DNA from 2 places in the Paenibacillus sp. FSL L8-0663 genome. Region 2 is predicted to be linked to the other one. Evidence: riboswitches for the same ligand, from Rfam matches in the RefSeq annotation. Region 2 holds a riboswitch; the other holds the start of a gene.

Region 1 (12,743 bases), 2.0 Mb from region 2:
TCCTGTGTGTATGCCTTCACGATCTGCTCATCAAACCCTTCGCTGATCATTAATTCCTTCAAGGCTTGTATAAAAAGAGTCGGCAAGTTTTTGTACTGCGATTTTTTAATCCCAAACAGCGTGATGCTTAAGCGGGATATATCATGCATAAACACTATATTTTTTCTTCGATTCAGTAAAAATAAGCTGGCATGCCAACTATTTAAAGGCGGATAAATATCAACTTGAAGTGGTTCAGTCTCCCATTCCTTCAGCAGTTTTTGTGTTCCTCGTATGACAAACATCGTTGCTCTCCTTTATTGACGCTCCTGTACCGCAGCGTGATTCGACATACCTGATTTCTTGTATAAAGCATGTCACGTATATCATAACATCGTATTCCAAACACCGGATTATAAACTCTTTCAGTATAATAGAGGAAAGATATATTGCCAGACACAGCTGATTACGTAACTCCCTGGGACGATCCAGGGAGTTTCCATTTTTTCTTTGGATATTTTTTATGGAAATCCCCTCCACTGCTCTATATAATTCAGGTACAGTTCGTCACACGAGCTTAATCTAAAAATTAGGGGTGTTCCACACCTATGCCACAGCATATTTTACTTATTGAAGACGATCTATCCATTGCCGAAATGCTACTTAAAGCACTCACTAAGGAAGGATACAGCCTAACCACTGCCTATGACGGGGAAGAGGGGCTTCTTGCCTTTGAACGTCATACCTATGATCTGGTACTGGTGGATTTGATGATGCCGAAGGTGGACGGTATGGAGGTGATTCGACGAATTCGTACCCATAGCGCCGTCCCGATTCTGATTATGTCAGCCAAGGACAGCGACGTGGATAAAGCGCTTGGACTGGGCTTTGGGGCAGACGATTATATTGCCAAACCTTTTTCAATGCTGGAAATGACCGCTCGTATTCAGTCCGCGATCCGAAGATCTACTACATATGCCCGTCAGCAACAGCAGGAGGAACAGCCGCAAGCACAAGTTTTGACCTACGGCAGTCTGTGCATTGATTTTGATCATTTTACAGTCATACGCAATGAAAACGAAATTCAGCTAACAGCCAAAGAATCCGATATTTTGAAGCTGTTTGTAGCCAATCCAAACCGGGTATTTACAAAAGCACAATTATACGGATTTATTTGGAAGGACGATTATATGGGCGACGAGAACGTGATTAACGTCCATATTCGCCGCCTGCGTGAGAAAATTGAAGAAGATCCCTCTCATCCTGTCCACATTAAAACGCTATGGGGCATTGGCTACAAATGGGAGAATGGCTGATATGAACATCGAAAACATTTCTGAATGGATTGTCGGTCTCATCATGTCAGTCGTTATAGTATGGCTTTGGCGGGAGCGTATGGCCAATAAGCGCAAAATAAGGGATATCCGAGCCCTACTAGAGCGAATAGTGACGGTGAATCATGCGGAAAAGCTGCTATATGTCACAGGTGACGTTGAACTGCAACGACTCATGACGGAAATTAATCGACTGCTGGACTTGAATCTCAGAGTGTCTGCAGATTACAACCGTAGCCAAATTGCTATGCGCAAAATGATTTCGAACATTTCACACGATCTCAAGACCCCGCTTACGGTTGTGCTTGGATATGCCGAGATGCTGGATGGCGATCCGACTATTTTGCCGGAAGAACGTATAAAGCTGCTATCCAAAATTCACCAAAAGACAAGCGAAGCGATTGAGTTGATCGGAAGCTTTTTTAATTTGGCGAAACTGGAAGCTAATGATACGGATATTCCGTTGACACGACTGGAAGTGGGAGAACTGTGCAGACGCAGCATTTTAGAGTTTTATGACCTGCTGACTGCACAGGGGTTTACTGTGCATATTGAGATCCCGGAGTACCCCATTCATGCCTTGGGGAACGAAGGAGCGATTGGGCGGGTGCTGAATAATCTGATCTCGAACGCCATTCGCTACGGGGCAGATGGACGGACGCTAGGCCTGACGCTGTCAGAACAGCAGGATACAGTGCGTATAGAGGTATGGGATCGTGGCAAAGGCATACAGGAATCTGAGCAAGATAAAGTTTTTGAACGTATGTACACACTGGAGGACTCCCGCAATAAGGCGGTACAAGGCAGCGGACTGGGCCTTACGATTGCCAAACGTCTGGTTGAAACGATGAACGGAGAAATTCAATTGACCAGTAGACCTTATGAGCGGACAGTCTTCTCTTTTACATTGAAGAAAATCAACTATTAATCGAACTCAACATACTCAACTTAATAAATTTGTAAGAATCACGAAAGAAAAATGAACATTTCGCCCTTTATCCTTGAATTATCAGCAGTATACGAAGGGAGAACACCCATGACTTACGTAATACGTACACATCAGTTGACCAAAGCCCTGAAGGGCAACGAAATTGTAGCAGGAGTCAGCATGAATGTGCGCAAGGGAGAAACCTATGGCTTTCTCGGCCCCAACGGGGCAGGCAAGACAACGATAATGAAAATGATTACGAATTTACTCAAGCCGACATCGGGTGAAATTGAATTATTCGGTGAAAAACTAACGCCAAAATCGTATCATCTGCTCGGACGGATGGGTTCGATTATTGAATACCCGATTTTTTATGACAGGCTGACGGCGCAGCAAAATCTGGAACTTCATTGTGAATACATGGGCTACTATAATAAGCAGGCTGTCCGAGATGCCCTGGAATTAGTAAACTTGCAGAATGCGGGTGACAAGTCGGTAAAAGACTTTTCACTGGGAATGAAACAGCGTCTCGGGATTGCCCGCGCTATTGCGACTAAGCCAGAGCTACTCATTTTGGATGAACCGATTAATGGTTTGGACCCCGTGGGAATCAAGGAAATCCGCCAACTATTCCACATGCTATGCAAGGAATATGGGATGACTCTGCTCGTGTCCAGTCATATTTTAGCGGAAATAGAGCAGATTGCGGATACGGTAGGCGTGATTAATCACGGAAGGCTGATTGAGGAAGTGTCGATGGAACAGGTGCGAGAAACCAATACGGAATACATCGAATTTACGACCAACGATTGTAAAAAGGCGGCCTACGTCCTCTCCCATCATCTGAATCTGAATAATATAAGGGTGCTCAATGAACAGAATATACGTATTTACGACTCAAATGTACCGCAGAAACAAATTACGAAGACGCTCATTTTAAATGATATAGAAGTGGATTCCATTCATCAGAAAAGCAGTACGCTAGAAGACTACTTTTTGCGGCTGTTAAACGGAGGTGATCTCCATGCTTAAATTGATGCAATTGGAGCTGAAAAAATTTCATCTGGCGGGTTATATCCGTTCAGCACTGATCGCCAATGCATGCATTCTTGGGTTGCTCTGTATCATCGCGCTGGACAGCCAAAGTACAGGAATACCCGAATTTACACAGTACACTCAGCTTCTCGATCTCATGGACATGCTGGTCAGAGCCACATTTATTGTGTTTGCCTCTGTTCTTCTGTGCCGCTTTATCGTAGGGGAATTTAAGTCCAAATCGATTACGATCCTGTTCATGTATCCGATTCACCGTCAGAAGCTGATGATCGCCAAGCTCTTGGTTGTGCTGCTGTTTACCTTCTTATCTATTATTATTTCGGAAATAATCATTACGGCTGCTATTCATCTGCTCAACCAGCTTGTCTTGATTGTACCCGATAACCTTACTCTTTCGATACTGGGTCAACAATCAGCACGGACGCTGATCAATGCCGTTGCTGCCAGCTTTATGGGACTGGTTCCGCTGTATATGGGGATGCGAAGATACTCTGTACCCACCACCATTGTGACCTCAATCCTGATTGTAGCATTGCTTTTCTCCAATAATAACGGCGCTACACTTAGCTCCATAGCCCCCGTGCAAATAGGCTTCTCTATACTGGGAATGCTGGTGGCTTATGCAGCGATTCGACGCATTGAGTATAAGGATATTACTTCATAGTATGTAACTTAGTAAAACGCTTTCGAAAAATAGATGAAAATCATTGTTAGATATACACACATTTTTCACTGGACTTCATTCTAAAACAGGTATATCCTATAGGAGAAATTAAAAAACGGAATAAGGATCTTCGGGGTAGGGTGAGATTCCCAACCGGCGGTATGGCTCATGGAGCTAAGCCCGCGACTCTGTATCTGGCAACAGGATACGGACTGATTTGGTGAGATGCCAAAGCCGACGGTAAAGTCCGGATGGAAGAAGATCGAAATATCAACATGCCGCGAAGTGGATGAATGCTGCGTTATGGGTTTTGCAGTAGCAGTAACTTCATTTAACTTGCATAAAGCGGCAAGTTTATTTGATCAACCCCCGTCTTGCATGGCCTTTCGCCATAGACGGGGGTTTTTGTGCCACCGGTCCTGTATTCGCAAGGAGCTAATTGAGTATGAGTCAATCTTCTACTGTACTAACATCCAAAGGTTTTGATCATAGCTCCCACATGAAAAGCGGTTTTTGGCTGGTCGCAATAGGAGCAGCCTTGTGGGGCGCTGATCCGCTGTTTCGTATTATTTTGCTAAAATCATTTACTTCAACACAAATTGTACTAATGGAGCATATGCTGCTTTTCCTTGCTCTGACACCGATGCTGTGGAAACATCGTGAGGAACTCAAAGCGGTACGGCTTCGTCAAGTTTTCGCTATTTTGTTCGTCTCGTGGGGCGGCTCGGCTCTGGCCAGCGTGATTTTTACCATGGCGCTCAGCAACGGTGATCTGAATGCTGTACTCTTACTCCAGAAGCTTCAACCATTGGTCGCTATTATTCTGGCCCGCGTTATATTGAAGGAAATGCTGCCGCGTCATTTTGGATTATTAATTGTCGTCGCTCTGTTCGGGACGTATCTTCTGACCTTCGGTTGGTCGCTCCCCTTCGGGCATGTTCGTGATTTTGCCCAGGTCGGTAGTCTACTTGCACTGGGTGCAGCGGTTCTGTGGGGCGGTTCGACAGTCATGGGAAGCTACTTGCTTCGTTCAATGAAATATGAAACGGTAACCTCCCTCCGCTTCATGGTGGCGCTCCCTCTGCTGATTGTCCTCACCTCTGTAGAGCATGCGCCATGGAATATGCCTGCCGGTACATGGGCAGGCGCAGCTGTGATTATCAACTTGCTATTGCAGGCATTGCTTCCGGGTCTTCTTAGCTTATTGCTGTATTACAAAGGCTTAAGTACGACCAAAGCGTCTTATGCTACGATGGCAGAATTGAGCTTTCCCATGGTGGGGGTCGTGATTAATTGGATCGCATTTCAGCAAATCGTTACTGTAGCGCAATTGACTGGTTTTATGCTCATCTGGATTACGCTCTTTATGATTTCACGTCAGCAAAAAAATTAACAGTTCAATGTCCCCTTCATGACTCACCCAAGCCAAATTTTGAAGATGCTTTTGCATCTCCGATTTGGCTTTTTATGTGTTCGCATTAATATTAATCATAGTTCTTTAGACCTGTTTTTCAAAAAAAGTGTCTAAAATATGCTACTATTTCTCGTTTCCCAATGATTACATCTATAAAATTCGTCGGTTTATGTCGAATAAAACAATGTAGTGATCATCAGACACAGAGGAGCAAGAACTATGACTAAAACAAAACAAACAGTTCCGTGGTGGAACAGGTTTCTCAAGCAGTTTTATTTAATGAGGACAAGATTAATAATATCTTTTTTAGCTGTGTTATTGATTCCGAGCGTACTTATCGGGTACTTTTCTTATCAGGGGGCTACGACACAACTCAGTCAGCAAATGGGCGGTTCCGTATACACGAATCTGTATCTGATCCGGAGCAATGTCAATCAGTATGTAGCGCCTATTATGAAAGACCTGGACGTGCTTACCACTGAAATCAATTCTGATTCCATTGGTACCAACCAAGAGACCCTTCAGAAAAAGTTAGATGTTATCGTCAAGGCTCACCCCGAGCTAGATGCAGCGCTTCTCGGCAATGAGAAGGGGCAATACATACGTTCGCCGAAAAAACAGGAGTCCGATTATGATCCCAGGGAGAGAAAATGGTACAAAAACGCGATGCTGGAAAAGGGTAAAGTATTCGTCGGTGTTCCAGTTGCCAGCGTCACGACAGGGAATTTAGTCGTTAATATATCGGGAACGCTGGAGGACGGTGAAGGAGCTGTTGCCCTGGCTTTGAACCTGGACAAAATGAGTGAAAGTCTGCAGTCTGTTAAGATTGGTGAGCGCGGAGGACTCATTATTGTTGATTCTGAACATAAAGTTGTATCTGGGACTGGAACAGCTTTCAACAAGACAGGCAAAAAAGCGGCTGACGCCATAGAAGGACTTCCCGAAGTGGCGACAACCGTCGAAAATGATACTCCTTCCATGTCGCAAATTCAATTTATGAATCGAGATATGCTGGCCTTTACACTTAAGGACCCTCTCACCGGTTGGAGCATTGTCGCACTGTCGGATCTGGAGGATTATAGTGATGCAGCCCAACCAATTCTGAAACAAAGCCTGATTGTGATTGTTATTTCCATACTTGCCGCGGCGATCATCATTGTGCTTATGGTCCGCTCATTCTTAATTCCGCTGCGCAAGCTGCAAGCAGGAACACGCATCGTCCGTGACGGAAATCTGACCGAACGTGTTAATCTATCCAGCAAGGATGAGTTCGGCGAACTGGCACAGAATTTTGACCAGATGACGCATTCCTTGCATACGATGGTCTCAGAGGTCAACCAAACCTCCTCCCGACTTGCTTCCTCTTCCCTGATAATCAAGGAAAGCACAGAGCAAACGACGGAGTCCGTACAACATGTAGCGGAAACGGTTATGGAATCCGCGGAAAATGCAGCCACCAGCGCCGAGGCATCCGAGCAGACCGCTAATGCCGTTGAAGAAATGGCGAAGGGTGTCAGCACCATTGCCGAATCGGCAAGCTCCATCGTGGATTCAGCAGGACAAACCGAGCATGATGTGGCTCAAGGCAGCCAAATGATCAGTAGTGTACGGACCCAAATGGACCGTATTCTGGAGGCTGTCAGCCAAACGGCTAGCTTAATGGATGAGCTATCCCAGCTCTCGGACGATGCGAAGCAGATGAATACGGCTATTGCCGCCATTGCCAAGCAAACCAATTTGTTGTCTCTGAACGCGTCTATTGAAGCTTCCAGAGCTGGCGAAGCCGGGCGTGGATTTGCCGTAGTCGCTATAGAGGTACGCAAGCTGTCTGAGCAATCCAAGGAAAGCGCGGATTCCATCAGTCAGATTATTACTCAGATGCTCGATTTGATTCAACGCTCTACCGCTACCATGAACGGTAATGTTCGTAACCAGGTAGGTGAAGGTATGCGTATTAGCCAAGATGCAGAAGGTGCATTTACGAATATTGAGCGCTCTACTTCTCATATCGTGGAACAAATTCAAAGTGTGTCCGCTGCTGCTGAACAAATCTCAGCCAGTACAGAGGAAGTCTCCGCCACTGTTACCCATTTGGCAAGCCTGTCTCGCAATTCGGCGGACAGCTCGCAGACAACATCTGCTGCTGCTCAGGAACAAATGGCAGCTATGGAGGAAATTGCCTCTTCGTCACAGGAGTTGTCCAACATGGCGCAGGATTTGCAACAGCTGGTTAAGCGATTTAAGATTTAACTTACTACTAACAAAAGCCTTCGTCCGTATACAAATTACGGGCGAAGGCTTTTTACATTTGAGTTCTTGATATGCTCTCTCTTGTTACTTATAGGGTCATCTGACCGGTTAAATGACGGCGTCTATCTCCTTCAGGGTCGTGCTCCACCTTAATATTCTGATGGAAAATAGCTGTAGTCCGCTCTTCTCTGTCGTACATCGGCCAAGCCCCCTCGGACAGCACTGGCTTCCCATCACGTGCAAAAGCAACCCATGCCTGCTGCATATCTTGAGCCAGCTTCTGCATCGAAGGTTGAATCTCTAATCCAAGCTTATCTAGCAGCTCCAGATTATCGAAAACAAACGCAATCTCTGCACCGTGAACCGCTTGTCCAAAGGTAGGATGCCCCGGCAATGTCCAATCAAAACGATACATCCATACAGGCGCATGCGCCGACTGTGCAACAGCAAGAGCCAACGCAGGACGCCAAAAAAATAGATCGGTCAACATTTGCGCCTGTCCCTCAATCGTAACCGGAAAAGGTTCTATCAGGTCGCCGATGTCTGACATGCCCGTCATCATTTCCAATGCCTGTCTCGCTGTCGACTTGTTCATTAGATGGGATTCTTTTCGGATGAAATAGCCCCCCTCATGCAAGTTCGTTCCAATCAAAACGGAAACCTGCTTTGCTGAACCTTGCGCGATTGCAGACAGGGGTACATCTGGCAAGGTCACACCGTCCACAACGGGTTGATAGATCATCGCCATCCCTGGTCCGATGACTTCATGCGTCTTCGCCATCGCTAGCATCAGCGCATCTGTCGGCAGGCTAAACAACCTCTCTGGATGCTGAGTGTCCACACCCAGCTGCTGTAGATACACAGCCGTCACTTGCTCGGCCTGTGAAGTTGGCAATACCTGCGACGCACCGCTCTGCAAAATTGCACGCTGGAACAGTCCTTTAGCTGCTGGCATCGCCAATAAAGCGGCAATACTCATCGCGCCTGCTGATTCACCGAACACCGTCACTTCGTCCGGATTGCCGCCAAAGGCAGAGATGTGATCCCTAACCCATTCCAGCGCAGCGATCTGATCCAGTAGTCCCGCATTAGAGGTCAGGCCATCTCCCTTTGGAGTCAGATGCAAAAATCCTAACGGCCCCAATCGATAATTGATCGTAACAACCACAACATCGCCATTCTTCGCCATGCGTTCCCCGTCATATAAAGGTATAATCCCGGACCCCGTGACAAAGGCACCGCCATGAATCCACACCATCACTGGACGTCCCTTCTCAGGAGTCTTCGAAGCAGGTGTCCAAACGTTCAGGTATAAGCAATCCTCTGACTGCTCAGGCGGCTCCACCAGATTTCCAGTCATACTTTCAGCGGATGGCATAGGTTGCGGACAGATTGGCCCAAAACTCGTCGCAGCCCGCACACCCTCCCAAGAATCCAAAGGCTGGGGCGCGTGAAAACGTAGTTTTCCAACAGGAGGCTGTGCATATGGGATACCTTTCCACACATGATATCCATTTCCCGTTTCCCCACGTAATTGACCTAAACGAGTATGTACCGTAATACTTTCCATTATGAAGCCCCCTTTATTTCGTATGTTCAACACAACGGTATAATATCAATCTTTACATATCTCTATTATACCCTTTGCACACGGCCAAACCAAAAAATACCGGAAGCACTTTTGCGCTCCGGCATTTTTATAAACAAGATAGGGAAATAGCGATTAATCCCGAACTTCTTCTTTTGGAATCAGCTTGTAAATTTCTTCGCTTTCCATAGAGTCAATTAGTCGATCTAGCCACTTGTAATAAGCGACGGCCTGCTTCATTTTCATACGATCTTGCTGAAGAATCGCCTTAAATTCCTCGTACTCTTCACCCTGATTCATCAATCTGTCCAGCTCATCAATGGCTTTGCGCAGTACCAGTAAATTTGTTTCTACCGCTTTTCTCCATTTAATAGCGAAGAAGTCAGTAAATGTTTGATGCCAGTCATATTCAACTTCATACAAATCCTTGCGTGAGCCTTTGCTCCATACCTTATTTACCATTTTCAGATCCAATAATGTGCGAACTCCTGTACTCATGCTCGTTTTGCTCATTTCCATTTCACGGCCCATCTCGTCCAGCGTCATTGGTTTATCCGCAAAAAAAAGCAAACCGTATAAATGCCCCGCAGACAAAGTAATCCCATACAGGTCCATGTTTTTACCTATAGCTTCTATGACACGTTTGCGAATTTTTTGCAGCGAAGCCTGCTGCTCATCACCTAACTGGTACAAGCTCATGCTTGCAACCTCCTAATTTTAGAGCATTTTGCACAACCTAGTATGAACGATTTACCCGTAAAAGATTAGCTTTGACGCAATATATGAAATCTTTCAACAATAAATGAAATGTTTCAAAAGCAAAGCTTCTGTCTATATTACAACAGCATGGGTCGTTCAAAATCATAATTCGCAAAATTGCTAATGATAGTAAACTTTTTAAATTATGGATATACATAAATCTTTTTCTTATGGTTATATTTCATTGTCTATTTTAAAAAAAGCACTATCGGTTGTAAAGTTCCGAATGTTTGAGCATTCTATAGAACGAAGGAGCATATCGAAGGAAACTTTGTACAGTTTTTTCTGTACGTACTTTATGAACAGTTTTTTTGTTTGAAATGTAAGCAATGCTTCTGTTACAATTAATTTTGTCATTAACCGTTCAGGATGTTCAGAATTATGATTTTTATACTCAATCCTTAATGCAACATGGGGTTAATACCAAGCAAAGTATAGAAAGAAGAGGTGTATGTATGACGATTTTGGAAGTCAAAAATGTCAGCAAACTCTTTGGTCCTCACGCAGAGCAAGGTGTTCCGCTCCTGGAGCAAGGCTGGGGCAAGGAAAAGTTGGCCAAAGAAAAACAGATTACTGTTGGTGTCAATAAGGCCAACATGGAAATTAAGCAAGGTGAAATTTTCGTAATTATGGGGCTATCGGGCAGTGGCAAGTCTACTTTAGTGCGAATGCTAAATCGCTTGATTGAGCCTACCTCTGGTGAAATTCTGGTCCACGGCAAAGATCTCCGTAAGATGAACAAAGAACAACTTCGCGAAGTTCGTCGTAAAACCATCAGCATGGTTTTTCAAAAATTCGCCCTGTTCCCACATCGGACTGTACTAGAAAATGTAGAATATGGTCTTGAAATTCAAAAGGTAGAAAAAGCACAGCGTCAGGAAAAGGCGCAACAAGCGCTGGAACTGGTTGGTCTTAAAAACTGGGGCGATAAAATGCCCGATGAATTAAGTGGCGGTATGCAACAGCGTGTCGGTCTGGCACGGGCGCTGGCTAATGACCCTGAAGTGCTCCTGATGGATGAAGCATTCAGTGCATTGGACCCTCTCATTCGCCGTGACATGCAGGATGAGCTGTTGGAGCTTCAAGATAAAATGAAGAAAACCATTGTGTTTATCACCCATGATCTGGATGAAGCGCTGCGGATTGGTGACCGGATTGCATTGATGCGAGACGGTGCGGTCGTACAAATCGGTACACCGGAAGAAATTATGATCCAACCGGCTAACTCTTATGTAGCCCGCTTCGTCGAGGATGTGGATCTGTCCAAGGTATTGACGGCTGCTCATGTCATGCTTCGTCCAGAAACCATCACCATGGATCGTGGTCCGCGTGTGGCTCTGGAATTGATGCGGGAGCGTGGGATTTCCAATTTGTTCGTCATTGACCGCACCAAAAAGCTACTGGGTGTTATTAACGCCGAGGATGCTGTTCATGCACTGCGCAATAATTTGAAAATTGAAGATATTTTGATCACGGACGGACCGCAGGTTGCTGCCGAGACAGTCATTAATGATTTATTTGAAATTACAAGCTCGTCCAAGGTGCCGCTGGCTGTGGTCGATGACAAGCAAAAGCTGCTGGGCGTTATCGTCCGTGGAGCATTGCTCGGCGCACTTGGTGGAGATGTTACCACTACGAAGGAGGTGAATGCCCATGATACCGAAACTGCCAATCGCTGAGTGGATTCAATCCATTGTAGACTGGATGGGTATTCATCTGGCTGGATTGTTTAATGTTATTTCTTCCATTATAGAAGCTGTAGTTGGCTTTTTCTCAGGCCTGTTCATGCTTCCGCACCCTCTGGTGTTCATCGTAATCATCGGGATTATCGCCTTTATGATCGGGCGGGTTCAGCTTACGCTATTTACTGTCATCGGCTTCCTGCTGATTGATAATCTTGGTTATTGGAGTGAAACAATGAATACGCTCGGACTGGTCATCACGTCTGCGCTCGTATCCATTGTTATCGGGATTCCCATCGGGATCTGGTGTGCATACAGTAAATCGGCATCACGCATTATCACGCCTTTACTTGATTTTATGCAGACGATGCCTGCGTTCGTGTACTTGCTCCCAGCGGTTACCTTTTTCAGCCTGGGTGTTGTGCCGGGTGTTATCGCATCTGTTATCTTTGCTATCCCCCCAACCATTCGCATGACCAACTTGGGGATTATGCAAGTATCGGGTGAGCTGATCGAAGCATCAGACGCTTTTGGTTCAACATCTGCGCAAAAGCTGTTCAAAGTTCAGCTTCCACTTGCATTGCCTACCTTAATGGCTGGTATTAACCAGACGATTATGCTGTCACTGTCTATGGTTGTCATTGCTTCCATGATCGGTGCGGAAGGCATCGGTGCTGTTGTGTACCGTGCTGTGACACAGCTGCAAATCGGTAAAGGTTTTGAAGCCGGCTTAGCTGTTGTCGTTCTGGCTATTGTGCTTGACCGTTTTACGCAAAACCTGTTTAAACCTACGCAAAAAGGCAAAAGCCGCGTATCCAGCAAGCAAAAAGTATGGATTACTTCTGCAGTTACAGCTGTCATTTTGATCGCTGGTGCATCCCAATATTTTGTGGGTACAGATCATTCCGCATCTGGCAAAGGTAACGCTGCTGCCAACCCGGTTGGCGAAGAAGTCGGTTACAAAATTATCGGTATTGATGCCGGGGCAGGCATTATGAAATCGACTGCCAAAGCAATTCAAGACTACAATTTGTCTGATTGGAAGCTGGTTGAAGGTTCCGGTGCAGCTATGACGGCCACACTGGACAA
Region 2 (12,743 bases):
GGGAGCAGCATCAAGAAGACGGGGTAATCGGAAGGAAATATCATACTGGCGAAGAAAAGTTGAGTCCATGGCAGGAAAAGCAGGCGCAGGAATCTGCACGTTTTAAACACAAAAAAGAGAGTGAGCGATCTGATAACGTAGAGGAGTCCGTTCGCTACTGGCAGGCCGAAGATAATATATCGCCGAGGATGAAGGATAACAAGAATACACTTGAAACAGTATTAGGTTTGGGGGAGACCTTTGATGTCGTTTTCAGGGAAATGACACTGGGAGGGCGTCATACTGGATATCTGTTCCTGAATACCTTTGCGAAGGATCAAATTATGCTTGAAGTGCTAAAGCGGCTCACCTATCTGACGCCGGATAATCTCTCTTCCGATGGACTACAAGCGTATTTCGAAAACTTTATTCCACATATTCAGGTGGAGAAGACAGATAAGATGTCAGTCGTCATTAACAAGGTACTGACGGGGATGAGTGCCTTTTTCATGGAAGGTGAACGTTTTTCCCTTATTCTGGATACCCGTAATTATCCGGTGCGTAGTCCAGAGGAACCCTCTTTGGAGCGGGTTGTGCGCGGTGCCCGCGACGGGTTTACTGAAACAATGCTTACAAATGTAGGTCTGGTACGCCGGCGTTTGCGGGACCCAGGACTTAAATTTGAGGCTATGCAGGTCGGACGCCGAACTCGAACGGACGTATGCTTGGGCTATATTGACGATATTGTAGATAAGGTGATGGTGGATACTGTACGAGACAAAATTAAAAATGTTAATTTGGATGGTATTCCGCTGGCCGATAAGCAATTAGAGGAGACGATTATCAATAAAGGTTGGAATCCATATCCATTAGTACGATATTCGGAGCGACCAGATGTCGTGGCATCGCATATTATGGAAGGGAGACTCGTTATTTTCGTAGATACCTCACCCAGCGTGATGATCTTGCCTACCACTTTTTTTGACTTGTGTCAGCATGCAGAAGAAAATCGGCAAACCGCTTTTATGGGAAGTTATTTGCGGTGGGTACGTTTTTTAGGCATATTCGCCTCAATGTTTCTGCTTCCGATGTGGCTGCTAATGGTCATCAATCCCGAATTAAAACCAGCTTTTCTTGATTTTATTGGTCCTCAAAAGGAAGCACATCTTCCGCTGATTGCACAGTTTATCATCGTGGAACTAGGGGTCGATCTCATGCGAATGGCGGCTGTGCATACTCCGACACCACTGGCTTCCGCTATGGGCTTGATCGCAGCCATTCTGGTCGGTGATATAGCGGTTAAGACGGGACTTTTCGTGAATGAGGTCGTGCTGTATATGGCTGTCGCTGCCATAGGAATGTTCGCAACACCGAGCTACGAGCTGGGGCTGGCAAATAGACTGATTCGACTATTCCTGCTGGTTGCTGTTGCGATTTTTCACGTACCGGGCTTTGTCGTGGGTACGACACTGATCATTTTGATGCTGACGCTGCATCGGTCATATAATTCTTCGTATTTGTGGCCGTTCATTCCTTTTAATGCCAAAGCGTTAGCTTCCATCTTGTTCCGTATGCCTGTACTAGATGCGGCTAACCGCCCGTCATCTAACAAAACGAGGGACAATACGCGTATGCCCCATACGGATGCCGACACAGATTCGAACTCAGGCAATGGACAGGAGCATTAATATAAATGATCTGCATAAAAATCCATTGTTCTTGATGTTTTTTTTGCTATACTGGTGTAAACATTCGATGGAATATGACTAGCTTGTTCCAGAAAGAGAGGCGCCAGAACATGTATTTGCATGGAAGCAGTAAAATTAACAGCAATGGACATTTGGAGATCGGCGGTTGTGATACAACGCTTTTGAAAGAGCGTTTTGGCACGCCGCTATATATTGTTGACGAACAGTTAGTCCGCCGGCGTTGCCGGGAATTCATAGAAGCTTTTCGTGAAACTGGATTGAAGTTTCAAGTTGCTTATGCAAGCAAAGCGTTTTGTGTTATGGCGATGTGCGCTTTAGCTGCTGAAGAAGGGATGTCGCTTGACGTTGTTTCCAGTGGAGAATTATTTACTGCGCTACAAGCAGGGTTCCCGGCAGAACGAATCCATTTTCACGGCAATAACAAAACACCGGAAGAAATTGAAATGGCGTTAGATGCGCAAATTGGTTGCTTCGTCGTCGATAGCGAAATGGAGTTGCATTTGTTGCAGGCCCTTGCCTCTGAGAAGGAACAGCAGGTGAATATCTTACTGCGGGTTACACCAGGGGTTGAGGCGCACACGCATGAATATATGGCCACAGGTCAAGAAGATTCGAAATTTGGCTTTGACATTGGGAACGGTACAGCACGCCAAGCAGTGGAACAGGCTATCAAGCTAGATCATCTTAACCTGCTGGGGGTACATTCTCATATCGGTTCGCAAATATTCGAAGTGAATGGCTTCCAAATGGCTGCTGAACGGGTTGCAGCTTTTTCCAGAGAAATTAAGGAACAGCTTCAGTTTTCTTTCAAAGTGATTAATCTGGGTGGGGGATTTGGCATTCGCTACACAGAGGAGGACACACCGCTGAAAGTTTCCACCTATGTGCAGGCTATCGGCGAAGCGGTGAAAACTTATTTTTCAGGACTTTACGATGAACTTCCAGAAATTTGGATTGAGCCGGGACGCAGTATTGTAGGCGATTCAGGCACGACCTTATATACAGTAGGAAGCATCAAGGATATTCCGCAAGTACGTAAATATGTTTCGGTAGATGGTGGGATGACAGATAATCCACGCCCTGCACTGTATCAGGCCAAGTATGAAGCGATGCTGGCTAATCGAGCGCAGGATACGAACGAAGAGACGGTGTCCATTGCGGGCAAATGCTGCGAAAGCGGCGATATGCTGATTTGGGATGTAGAGCTGCCTCGTATAAATAGCGGCGACTTGCTCGCTGTTGCCTCAACCGGAGCCTACAATTACTCGATGGCGAGTAATTATAACCGAATACGTCGACCTGCAGTTGTATTTGTCAACAACGGTGAGGCCGAGTTGGTGGTGCGTCGGGAAACCTACGAAGATATCGTACGCAACGATGTTGTGCCACAGCGCTTGGTTCGTGATCAAGCCAGTCCGGCGGTTCAGCCCAACGCCAAGATTACGGTTTCGTCCTGATTTTAACATTGTAAGATCAAGCAGGCCATTGAGTCGGTAATCATATACCGGGGTCAATGGCCCTTTTTTTTGGACAAGACTTTGCTAAGCGCGGCAATTCATAGTAAACTGGAACTTGATGTTATTTAGTTCTCAAAACAGGTTGAAAAGGAGATACAAACAATGAAAAAAGGTAGAATAGATCTTGAAAACGGCGGTATCGTCGAAATTGACTTTTTCCCAGAAGAAGCTCCAAACACCGTTGCTAACTTTGAAAAGCTGGCAAACAGCGGTTACTACAACGGTTTGAGCTTCCACCGTGTCATTCCTGGCTTTGTTGCTCAAGGTGGTTGTCCGATCGGTAACGGTACAGGCGGTCCTGGTTACACGATTGACTGTGAAACAGCTACGAATACAACAAAGCATGCCAAAGGCGTTCTGTCCATGGCTCATGCAGGTCGCAACACAGGTGGCAGCCAATTCTTTATCTGCTACGCTCCACAACCACATTTAGATGGAGTACATACTGTATTTGGTAAAGTAACCAAAGGTATGGAATTCATTGATGCTGTAAAGCAAGGCGACAAAATGAAAGAGGTTAAAGTATTTGACGTGTAATTTTACCGTTAATTACATGATCTTTTTTTAATAGCGTTGCACCTAAGCCGTTCTGTCTTTGGACAGGGCGGCTTTTGTTGTCTTTTGTTTGACGGTTTATTGATTTTCGCAATCACGTAGGCATTACAGTGCGTAAGATCACATTCGAAAAGTAAGTGTTGTGATAGCCTTTTCATAAGAATGCAATTTCCAATTTTTTTTATATGAGTATTCAAACTCGTTAAGGATTGGAAAAGAAGGGGGCTTATCACATTGTCTATTTTAACGAGCACAAATCGACTCGGATTTTTTGAAATCCGGCTGGAATCCATTGGTGGACTCGGCGCTAATCTGGCTGGCAAAATGTTGGCCGAAACCGGGGTGCTTGGTTTGGGGCTGAATGCTTCAAATTTTTCGTCCTACGGTTCGGAAAAAAAGGGAACTCCGGTTAAAAGTTTCGTCCGTTTCTGTGAGCCAGAAGTCGATATTCGGGATCACAGTCCGATTGAGCAACCGCATGTGGTAGGCATTTTCCATGAAACGTTATACAAAACGGTAAATGTAATCAGCGGACTGCCAGCGGATGGGATTGTAGTGGTTAATTCCACGCGTCCAGCAGAAGAAATACGGGCTGATTTGGGACTGGTATCCGGAACATTAGCGGTGGTGGATGCGATGGGCATCGCACTGGAAGAGCGAACCAAACTAAATACGTCCATGCTCGGTGCCTTGTTCCGTGTCTGTGACTTCCTGGACCCGGAAGCGATGAGATCGGTTATACGCAGTACCTTTGAAAAGAAAAATCCACTGTTAGTGGAACCTAATCTGCGTACGTTTAACCGTGGTTATGATGAAATGGAACTGCACGTATATCCGGTTACTGATGACGCGCAGGATCGGGTTTTTGAACGTCCGCAGCCATTGCTGGGATACGAAACGCAATTACTGGGGGGCGTTATTGCAACTCAGGGAAACAGCATAACGAGAGATGTTAGTGGTTCACGTCAGGGGTATGTGCCTGAATATGAAGTTGATAAATGTACCCATTGTGCCAAGTGTGATTCGATTTGCCCGGATTACTGTTTTGTATGGGAAGAGCAAGCAGACAAACGCGGAAGAATGATGCCATTTTTGCAAGGGATTGATTACCAGTATTGCAAAGGATGTCTGAAATGTGTAGATATTTGCCCATCGGGGGCACTAAGCTCGCGTCGCGAGCAATGGGGATGGGCTGAACAGAATCGAGTTGCCCACCAATTTCCGGTATATGAAGGAGGGCGTGCGTAATGGCAAAACTGGAGGAAGAACTCAAACAGACAGGCGCCGCGCAAGTGACAACGTTCGAATCCGGTAATGAAATGGCAGCAACGGCGGCTGCGCAGATTAATTATCATATGATGGGATATTTCCCGATTACTCCATCTACCGAGGTAGCGCAGTATCTAGATCAGATGAGAACGAGAGGTCAGCATAATATTAAGCTGGTTGCAGCAGACGGAGAACACGGATCGGCAGGGATTTGTTATGGAGCTGCCGCAGCGGGAGCGAGGGTGGTGAACGCCACTAGTTCGCAAGGTTTCCTGTACATGCTGGAGCAGTTACCTGTTCAGTCAGGTACCCGTTTTCCTATGGTTATGAATCTGGTGACACGAGCTGTCAGTGGTCCCCTAGATATTCGCGGAGATCATTCGGATCTGTACTATGGTTTGAATACAGGCTGGGTCATTTTGACGGCAAGTACACCACAGGCTGTGTATGATATGAACATTATGGCACTAAAAATTGCAGAGCACAGCGATGTTCGGCTGCCTGTAATGGTCGCATATGACGGTTTTTATACGTCCCATCAAAAACGTAAAGTGCAATATTTTGCCGATGCTGAGACCGTGCGTGGTTTTGTAGGTCCTAACCCGAACTTAAATTATCCGAATATTACGGATTTTGATCATCCTGTTACTGTGGGCGCGCATATGAACGGCGATGACTTGACGAATAATCATGTTCAGCTGTCCGAAGCACTGAAGCTGTCAGAAGGAGTATATGAGCAGGTAGCAGCAGAATATGCCGCTTTATCCGGTCGGGAATACCCGATTTTAGATCTGTATCAAATGGAGGATGCTGAGGTTGCGGTATTTCTGTTGAATTCGGCGGCTGAATCGGCCAAGGATGTGGCGGATCAACTCCGCGCGCGCGGAATTAAAGCTGGTGTGATACGTCCGAACATCATCCGACCGTTCCCAGCCGCACAACTGCGGGAAGCATTACGCAATGTCAAGGCGTTGCTGGTAGGTGAGCGTGCAGACTCGTATGGGGCAGACGGCGGTAATTTAACGCATGAAATTAAAGCGGCCTTGCAGGAGGACCCGCTGAATCGGACACTCGTGTTGAGCCGTATCTTTGGCTTGGGCGGCAAAGATTTTTATGCAGAAGATGCAGAGGCGTTCTTCCAGCTTGCAATCGAGGCGGCAGAGGCCGGACGAGTAGAGAAGCCCTTTGATTACTACGGAATTAATTCGGGTTCACCGGACAAGGTGATGCCGCAAGTTATGCAGCCGCCACGTGGTAATGATTACCGTACGGGTCTGATTCAGGTTACGCCGGACGAGGAGACCGGGAAGCTCAAGGTCAAGGTACCCCCTTTGCGGTCGTTGACAACCAAACCACGGCGTCTTTCACCAGGCCACGGAGCTTGTCCAGGATGTGGGGCATTGTCTGCGCTGGAACTGTTTTTCAAAGGTATTGAAGGGGATATTGTCGTGCTGTTCCAGACAGGCTGCGTATATGTGACGACGACAGGGTATCCATATACATCACACAAACAACCGATGATCCACAATCTTTTTCAAAACGGGGCCGCTACCCTTTCAGGAGCGCTAGAAGCTTACATGGAAATGAAACGGCGTAATGAAATTGAGATGTCGGACGATCCGACCTTTATCATGATTAGTGGTGACGGTGGGATGGATATTGGTATGGGTTCTGCGATTGGTGCGGCTCTGCGTAATCATAAGCTAATCATGCTGGAATATGATAACGAGGGGTACATGAATACAGGTTCACAGCAATCTTACTCCACTCCGCTCGGTCACATGACCAGTACGTCGGGTGTAGGTAAAATGCAAAAAGGAAAGCAAGGGCATCACAAGGATACCGTGCAAATCATGGCTGCTTGTAACATTCCGTATGCTTTTACCGCTGCTGAAAGTCATCCGCAGGATATGCTGCGTAAAGCAGCCAAGGCTCAATGGTATGCAAACAACGTGGGTACGGCCTATGGTAAAATCCTGTGCGCCTGTCCGCTGAATTGGAAATCCGAAGACAGACTGGGTACCAGCATTGTGGGCGCCGCAGTCGAGTCCTGTTTCTTTCCTTTGTACGAAATAGAGCAAGGCAGTACGACGATTACGTACAATCCGGAGGACAAAGGAAAACGAATTCCAGCTGCTGAATGGCTGAAATTAATGGGTAAAACGAAGCATCTTATTAAGGAGGAGGCTACGCTGGCGACCTTTGAACAGGAGATTGAGCGTCGCTGGACTATCCTGAAAAAGAAACATGAAATTTCAGAGCTATAATCCTGTTTTTTGCATAATCATCGATTAACATTGTTAGCCGCTGTTACTGTAGTGGCTCGATCAAGATTCTTTGCGCTTTTTGCGCAAAGAATCTTTTTTGTCGTTTATGGGTTGAAGCATAAAAAAACAGGTAATGATTTCCGATATAGGAGTGGAGGCCTATAAGAGGCACGTTAAAAAGTTTTCTTCTGAATTTTAAGATGCAATGAGGTGCAGGTAATGATTAAGCTGAATACAGTTGAAATAATCGAAATTATAAAGAAGCAAATCCCTAAGGTTATGAACATCAAGCCAGTGGAACTCAAGTTTACGGATGATTTTGGACGGACCTCGCTGGCAGCGACAGAACACAAATTTACGCTGACGAACCAGCATTATTCTGCCAAGGTGATGGATTGCGTGTTAGAAACACAAGTACGCCCCATTTTAATGTGCGAAATTATTTATTTTCTAAAATGCGAGTTTATTGACGGACATGTTGATGTACGACTGGATTATGAAGCATGTTCTGAGGAAGGGCGAGGACCGGTTGCTTCAGCCGTAATTACCTTTGATCATGCAACAGAGCTGGGAGTCGAGGAACTGGCCGATCTGATTGACTTGGCGCTTCATATGAACGATAAAACCTGGTTTGAAGAACTCTCCAGCCAATATGTCAAAACCAAAGCAGGAGCTTCTATTTGATAACTTGCTTTTTTTAGAAGTCGGTGCTAATATACGTAACAAGTTTAATGTTAATTCAATTAAATAAGAGCAAGATCCTTCGGGGCGGGGCGAAATTCCCCACCGGCGGTGATGACATGTTTGTGGATCGTTTTTGTGAGAAACAGCATGGCTTAGTCCGTGACCCGGATGCTGAATGATCAGCAGAAGGTGGACCTGGTGCAAATCCGGGACCGACAGTATAGTCTGGATGGGAGAAGGATACGAAGCGCATGTGCATGACGTGACATGTGCCGATTTTTAGCATACCCAATTGTGCGTACGGCTTATTTCGTTGTAGGATGGCATCGGGCGATAGCTTTCTTAAGCTTTCTTTTTGATGGGTGTTCTGAGCGTATTTGGCTGTATCCTCAGTCATGCTTTCTATTGGCAAACCTATGATTTCATGTCGTCTTAAGATGCATATGAACTGCGCTTGTATACTACAAATGTGACTCTCATCACCCCCATGACGGATTGAATCCGAACTGGGGGTTTTTTGCGCTTATAGCTGATGAATTAGGGATAAACTGAAATGTAGTGGAAAGGAGTGAAGGCATGTTTACCGGATTGGTCGAGGAAGTGGGTCGTATTCAAACCATTTCCAAAAGCGGTGAAGCGATGGTGCTGGGGATTTCGGGTTCCGTGGTGTTGGGCGATTTAAAAATAGGAGACAGTGTCTCAGTGAATGGCGTTTGCCTGACGGCGATACAGATCGGTACGAAAGACTTTAAGGTTGATGTGATGCCGGAAACCTTTCGTAGCACTAATCTGAAAGAGTTGAGATCCGGCAGCCGAGTCAATCTGGAGCGAGCGATGGCGGCGAGTGGAAGGTTCGGAGGACATATCGTGCAAGGACATGTGGACGGGACGGGAACGATTCGCGGGGTGACATCAGACCAGAATGCAGTGGTGTACGAAATTGAGCCTAAAAATCAAACATTATTTAAATATATTCTTCTCAAAGGGTCAATCACAATTGATGGTATAAGCCTCACAGTCGCACAGCGTACGGGAGAGACCTTTGCCGTATCCATTATTCCCCACACCTTATCCGAAACGGCCTTACAAGGCAAACGTGAGGGGGATACCGTCAATATCGAATGCGATATTTTGGGCAAATATGTAGAACAGCTTTTAAGTTACAGAGGTGCAGCGGAGGCGGAGAGAGTAGAAGAAGCTCCTCTCAGTTTGGACTATTTGGCGAAACACGGTTTTGCCTGATATTGAATGGTAAGCCTGTTCAGGAGCATTCGTGGCTAAGACATGAGGAGGAAAGTGTTATGGATAGAGGTAGCCAAACAAGTGCAATGGCAAACGTCATAGAGCATGGCGAGTTGGAACATGACGAAGAGATTCGTTTGGATTCCATCGAAGAAGCGTTGGAGGACTTGAAAAACGGTAAAGTCGTTATTGTAGTGGATGATGAACAGCGCGAAAATGAAGGCGATTTTATCGCTTTGGCTGAAAAAGCGTCGCCTGAGGTCATTAATTTCATGATTACAGAAGGTCGCGGGTTGGTCTGTGTGCCGATCACACGACAAAGAGCCGAGGCCTTGGAATTGCATCCTATGGTAGAGCAAAATACAGATTTCCACGGTACTGCCTTTACGGTATCGGTAGATCATATGGAGACAACAACGGGGATTTCAGCGGCCGAGCGCTCCTTGACTGTACGCGCCTTGGCAGACGAAGCAGTCACAGGAAGTGATTTCCGCAAGCCTGGTCACATGTTCCCGCTGATTGCTCGCGATGGGGGTGTCTTGCAGCGTGCTGGTCACACGGAGGCGGCTGTTGATCTGGCTCGACTCAGTGGCTTCAAGCCTGCTGGAGTCATTTGTGAAATTATAAAGGAAGATGGCTCAATGGCCCGCCTGCCTGATCTGGCAGTGGTCGCCAAGCGACATCAATTGAAACTGATCAGTATTCAGCATTTGGTGGACTACCGTCGCCGTTTGTCATTGTAAATAATTTAAATTAAGAGAGGTTGATTAATATGGCACGTTTTCTAGAAGGTAATCTTGTATCGAACGGTTTAAAATATGGTATTGTGGTGGGCAGATTTAATGAGTTTATTACGAGCAAGCTGTTAAGCGGTGCAATTGACGCACTTCAACGACATGGTGCACAGGAAGATGAAATTGATGTAGCCTGGGTTCCGGGTGCATTTGAAATTTCACTAATTGCGCAAAAAATGGCTGCAAGCGGCAAATATGATGCCGTAATTACGCTGGGTACGGTCATCCGTGGTTCTACTTCACATTATGATATCGTCTGCAATGAAGTGGCCAAGGGTGTGGCAGCGAGCAGCCTAAAAACGGGAGTACCTGTTATTTTTGGGGTAGTGACTACAGAAAACATTGAACAGGCTATTGAACGAGCAGGTACGAAGGCTGGTAATAAAGGTTGGGATTCAGCACTGGCTGCGATTGAAATGGCCAATCTCGGCAAGCAATTTTAATGATAGGAATAGCTGAATAGAACGGTATAAACTGCAAGGGGAAAAAAGGGATTGGATTGTTAAGCAAGGCGATGACGTATATACTACAGAAAGAGGGATTGATAACGCAGAGCATAAGTGCTATAGGGAAAGGTATTGTTGAATGATGATTGGAGTAAGGCAGGGGGAAGCACATTGACAGTCGTAAACTACAAGCTGGAAACATTCGAGGGTCCGCTGGATCTACTGTTGCATCTGATTGATAAAGCCGAAATCGACATTCAGGATATCCCGATTAGCGATATTACTGATCAGTATATGGCTTTTTTGCACAGTATGCAGGAGCTGGAACTGGACATTACGAGCGAGTTTCTGGTGATGGCGGCGACGCTCTTATCCATTAAGAGTAAATTGTTGCTTCCCAAGCCACCTGTGATGGAATATGACGATTTGGATTTTTATGAGGAAGAGGATTATGATCCACGTGAGGAACTGGTCCGCAAGCTGGTGGAGTATCGTAAATATAAAGGGATTGCTCGCCATCTAAGTGAACGTGAGTGGGAGCGGAGTCTAATTTATGGCAAAGAGCCAGAAGATCTGAGTGCATTCCTGCCCACTGAACCCGTAAATCCGGTGCATGGGCTGCATGCAAGCGATTTGGTCGCAGCCTTTCAGCGTGCTTTGCGCAAAGCAGAACGACGTACGACGGTAACCCGTGTTCATCGGGACGAAATTTCAGTCAAGGACCGTATCCGGCAAGTTATCGGGGCTTTAGAGATGGTGGGGAATGGAGGACGGCTGCTGTTCTCCAAGCTGATGCATGAGGATATGTATCGGCATGAAGTGGTTGTGACCTTTTTGGCTATCCTTGAACTGATGAAAATGAAGCAAATTTTCTGTTATCAGGAGAAGCTTTTCGATGATATTGTAATGGAGTGGAGAGGGGATTTACGGGTTAATGGATTATCTGAAGCTGAAATCAATTATTGAGGGACTGCTGTTTCTAGCAGGAGAGGAAGGGTTGTCCACCAAGCAGATCGCCGACATTGTAGAGCAGCAGCAAGAGCTGGTTGAACAGTGCCTGGAAGATATGAAGCAGGACATGGAGCAGGGGGGAAGAGGCCTGCAACTTGTCCGTATTGCCGGTCATTATCAGCTTGCAACTTTATCCGAACATGCACCTTACTTTGAAAAGCTCGCATACTCTCCGGCACGTGCGTCACTGTCTCAAGCTGCTTTGGAGACGCTGGCCATTGTGGCCTACCGCCAGCCCATTACAAGAGTTGAAATCGAAGAGATTCGGGGGGTTAAATCCGAGCGGGCCATACATACACTGGTCAACAAGGAGCTCATTGAAGAGAAAGGTCGAGCTGAAGCCATCGGACGGCCGATATTGTACGGAACGACGAAATCATTTTTGGATTATTTCGGTCTGGGCTCTCTGGCAGATCTACCGCAACCGGAGCTGTTCGAGAATTCGGACAATTTAGAGGAAGAGACTCAATTATTGTTCGAGCGTCTGGAGAGTAGCCAGCCTGCGGCCAACGATCTAGATCTTGAATCCCAATAAAGTTGCTCCGGATCTTGCGGCTCACTTATGTAAAAGTTCAAACAGACAGCCAGTCCTCATATCGTTGGGGGCTGGCTGTTGGTATTTTAAGATGCATGATTTTCCGGCGAACGGTCATACTATTTTTGCCATGATATTCTATAGCAAAAAGGTAGGGAGGACACGCCAGTGTGGAAATGGATCAGTATCGCCATCATCGTCGTTATATTACTTGTACTGGCAGTTCTGCTCTCTCGTATTCGTTTGAAGCTGAATATTGCCAAACATGACAATGATGATCGGGCGCATCTAGAGATCAGATTTCTATACGGGATGATAAAAATGAATTACGATGTGCCGGCCATTCTCATAACAGGGTTGAAAAAAGGGCTTCTCTATCGGCTAGATCGCAACAAAAACATACATAAAACGGATGCTTCCGTGGATAGCGGTAATATTGATACAGTAAAAATCAAGCAATTTATACATGATATACGGGTTTTGCTCAAGGGAACGAAATCCTTTAATAAATGGTTGCGACATACATTGGCACATGTGACGATGTCCAAAATGGAATGGTCTACCAACATTAGTCTTGCTGACGCGGCATATACAGCTACCTCAACTGGTATTTTGTGGGGATTAAAAACAACCTTGATCGGTTATGCTTCAAGCTTTGTACGCATGGATTGTACCCCTAAGCTGTATGTTGTGCCCTATTGGGTGGATCGCTTGCGTTTTACCACCACTTTGAAC

Evidence for each region. A riboswitch is a leader RNA that binds a small molecule or an ion and turns the genes downstream of it on or off. The one in region 2 is predicted to bind FMN.
Region 1: another riboswitch for FMN. It lies ahead of MKY75_RS06305 (DMT family transporter); the one in region 2 lies ahead of ribE (riboflavin synthase).

The regions. Positions count from the first base shown of each region.
Region 1 covers NZ_JBBOYM010000001.1:1,396,483-1,409,225, reverse strand. The annotation lists gene MKY75_RS06330 (DUF6933 domain-containing protein) at 1-284, opposite strand, end outside; gene MKY75_RS06325 (response regulator transcription factor) at 588-1,295, shown strand; gene MKY75_RS06320 (sensor histidine kinase) at 1,297-2,241, shown strand; gene MKY75_RS06315 (ABC transporter ATP-binding protein) at 2,350-3,273, shown strand; gene MKY75_RS06310 (hypothetical protein) at 3,266-3,961, shown strand; FMN riboswitch at 4,084-4,228, shown strand; gene MKY75_RS06305 (DMT family transporter) at 4,407-5,354, shown strand; gene MKY75_RS06300 (methyl-accepting chemotaxis protein) at 5,595-7,625, shown strand; gene MKY75_RS06295 (carboxylesterase/lipase family protein) at 7,714-9,195, opposite strand; gene MKY75_RS06290 (GbsR/MarR family transcriptional regulator) at 9,349-9,912, opposite strand; gene MKY75_RS06285 (quaternary amine ABC transporter ATP-binding protein) at 10,428-11,651, shown strand; gene MKY75_RS06280 (glycine betaine ABC transporter substrate-binding protein) at 11,626-12,743, shown strand, end outside.
Region 2 covers NZ_JBBOYM010000001.1:3,379,347-3,392,089, reverse strand. The annotation lists gene MKY75_RS14680 (spore germination protein) at 1-1,667, shown strand, start outside; gene lysA (diaminopimelate decarboxylase) at 1,778-3,145, shown strand; gene MKY75_RS14670 (peptidylprolyl isomerase) at 3,308-3,742, shown strand; gene MKY75_RS14665 (2-oxoacid:acceptor oxidoreductase family protein) at 3,995-5,008, shown strand; gene MKY75_RS14660 (thiamine pyrophosphate-dependent enzyme) at 5,008-7,296, shown strand; gene MKY75_RS14655 (IDEAL domain-containing protein) at 7,516-7,980, shown strand; FMN riboswitch at 8,052-8,225, shown strand; gene ribE (riboflavin synthase) at 8,557-9,222, shown strand; gene ribB (3,4-dihydroxy-2-butanone-4-phosphate synthase) at 9,282-9,965, shown strand; gene ribH (6,7-dimethyl-8-ribityllumazine synthase) at 9,995-10,459, shown strand; gene MKY75_RS14635 (segregation and condensation protein A) at 10,634-11,428, shown strand; gene scpB (SMC-Scp complex subunit ScpB) at 11,397-12,008, shown strand; gene MKY75_RS14625 (DUF2953 domain-containing protein) at 12,177-12,743, shown strand, end outside.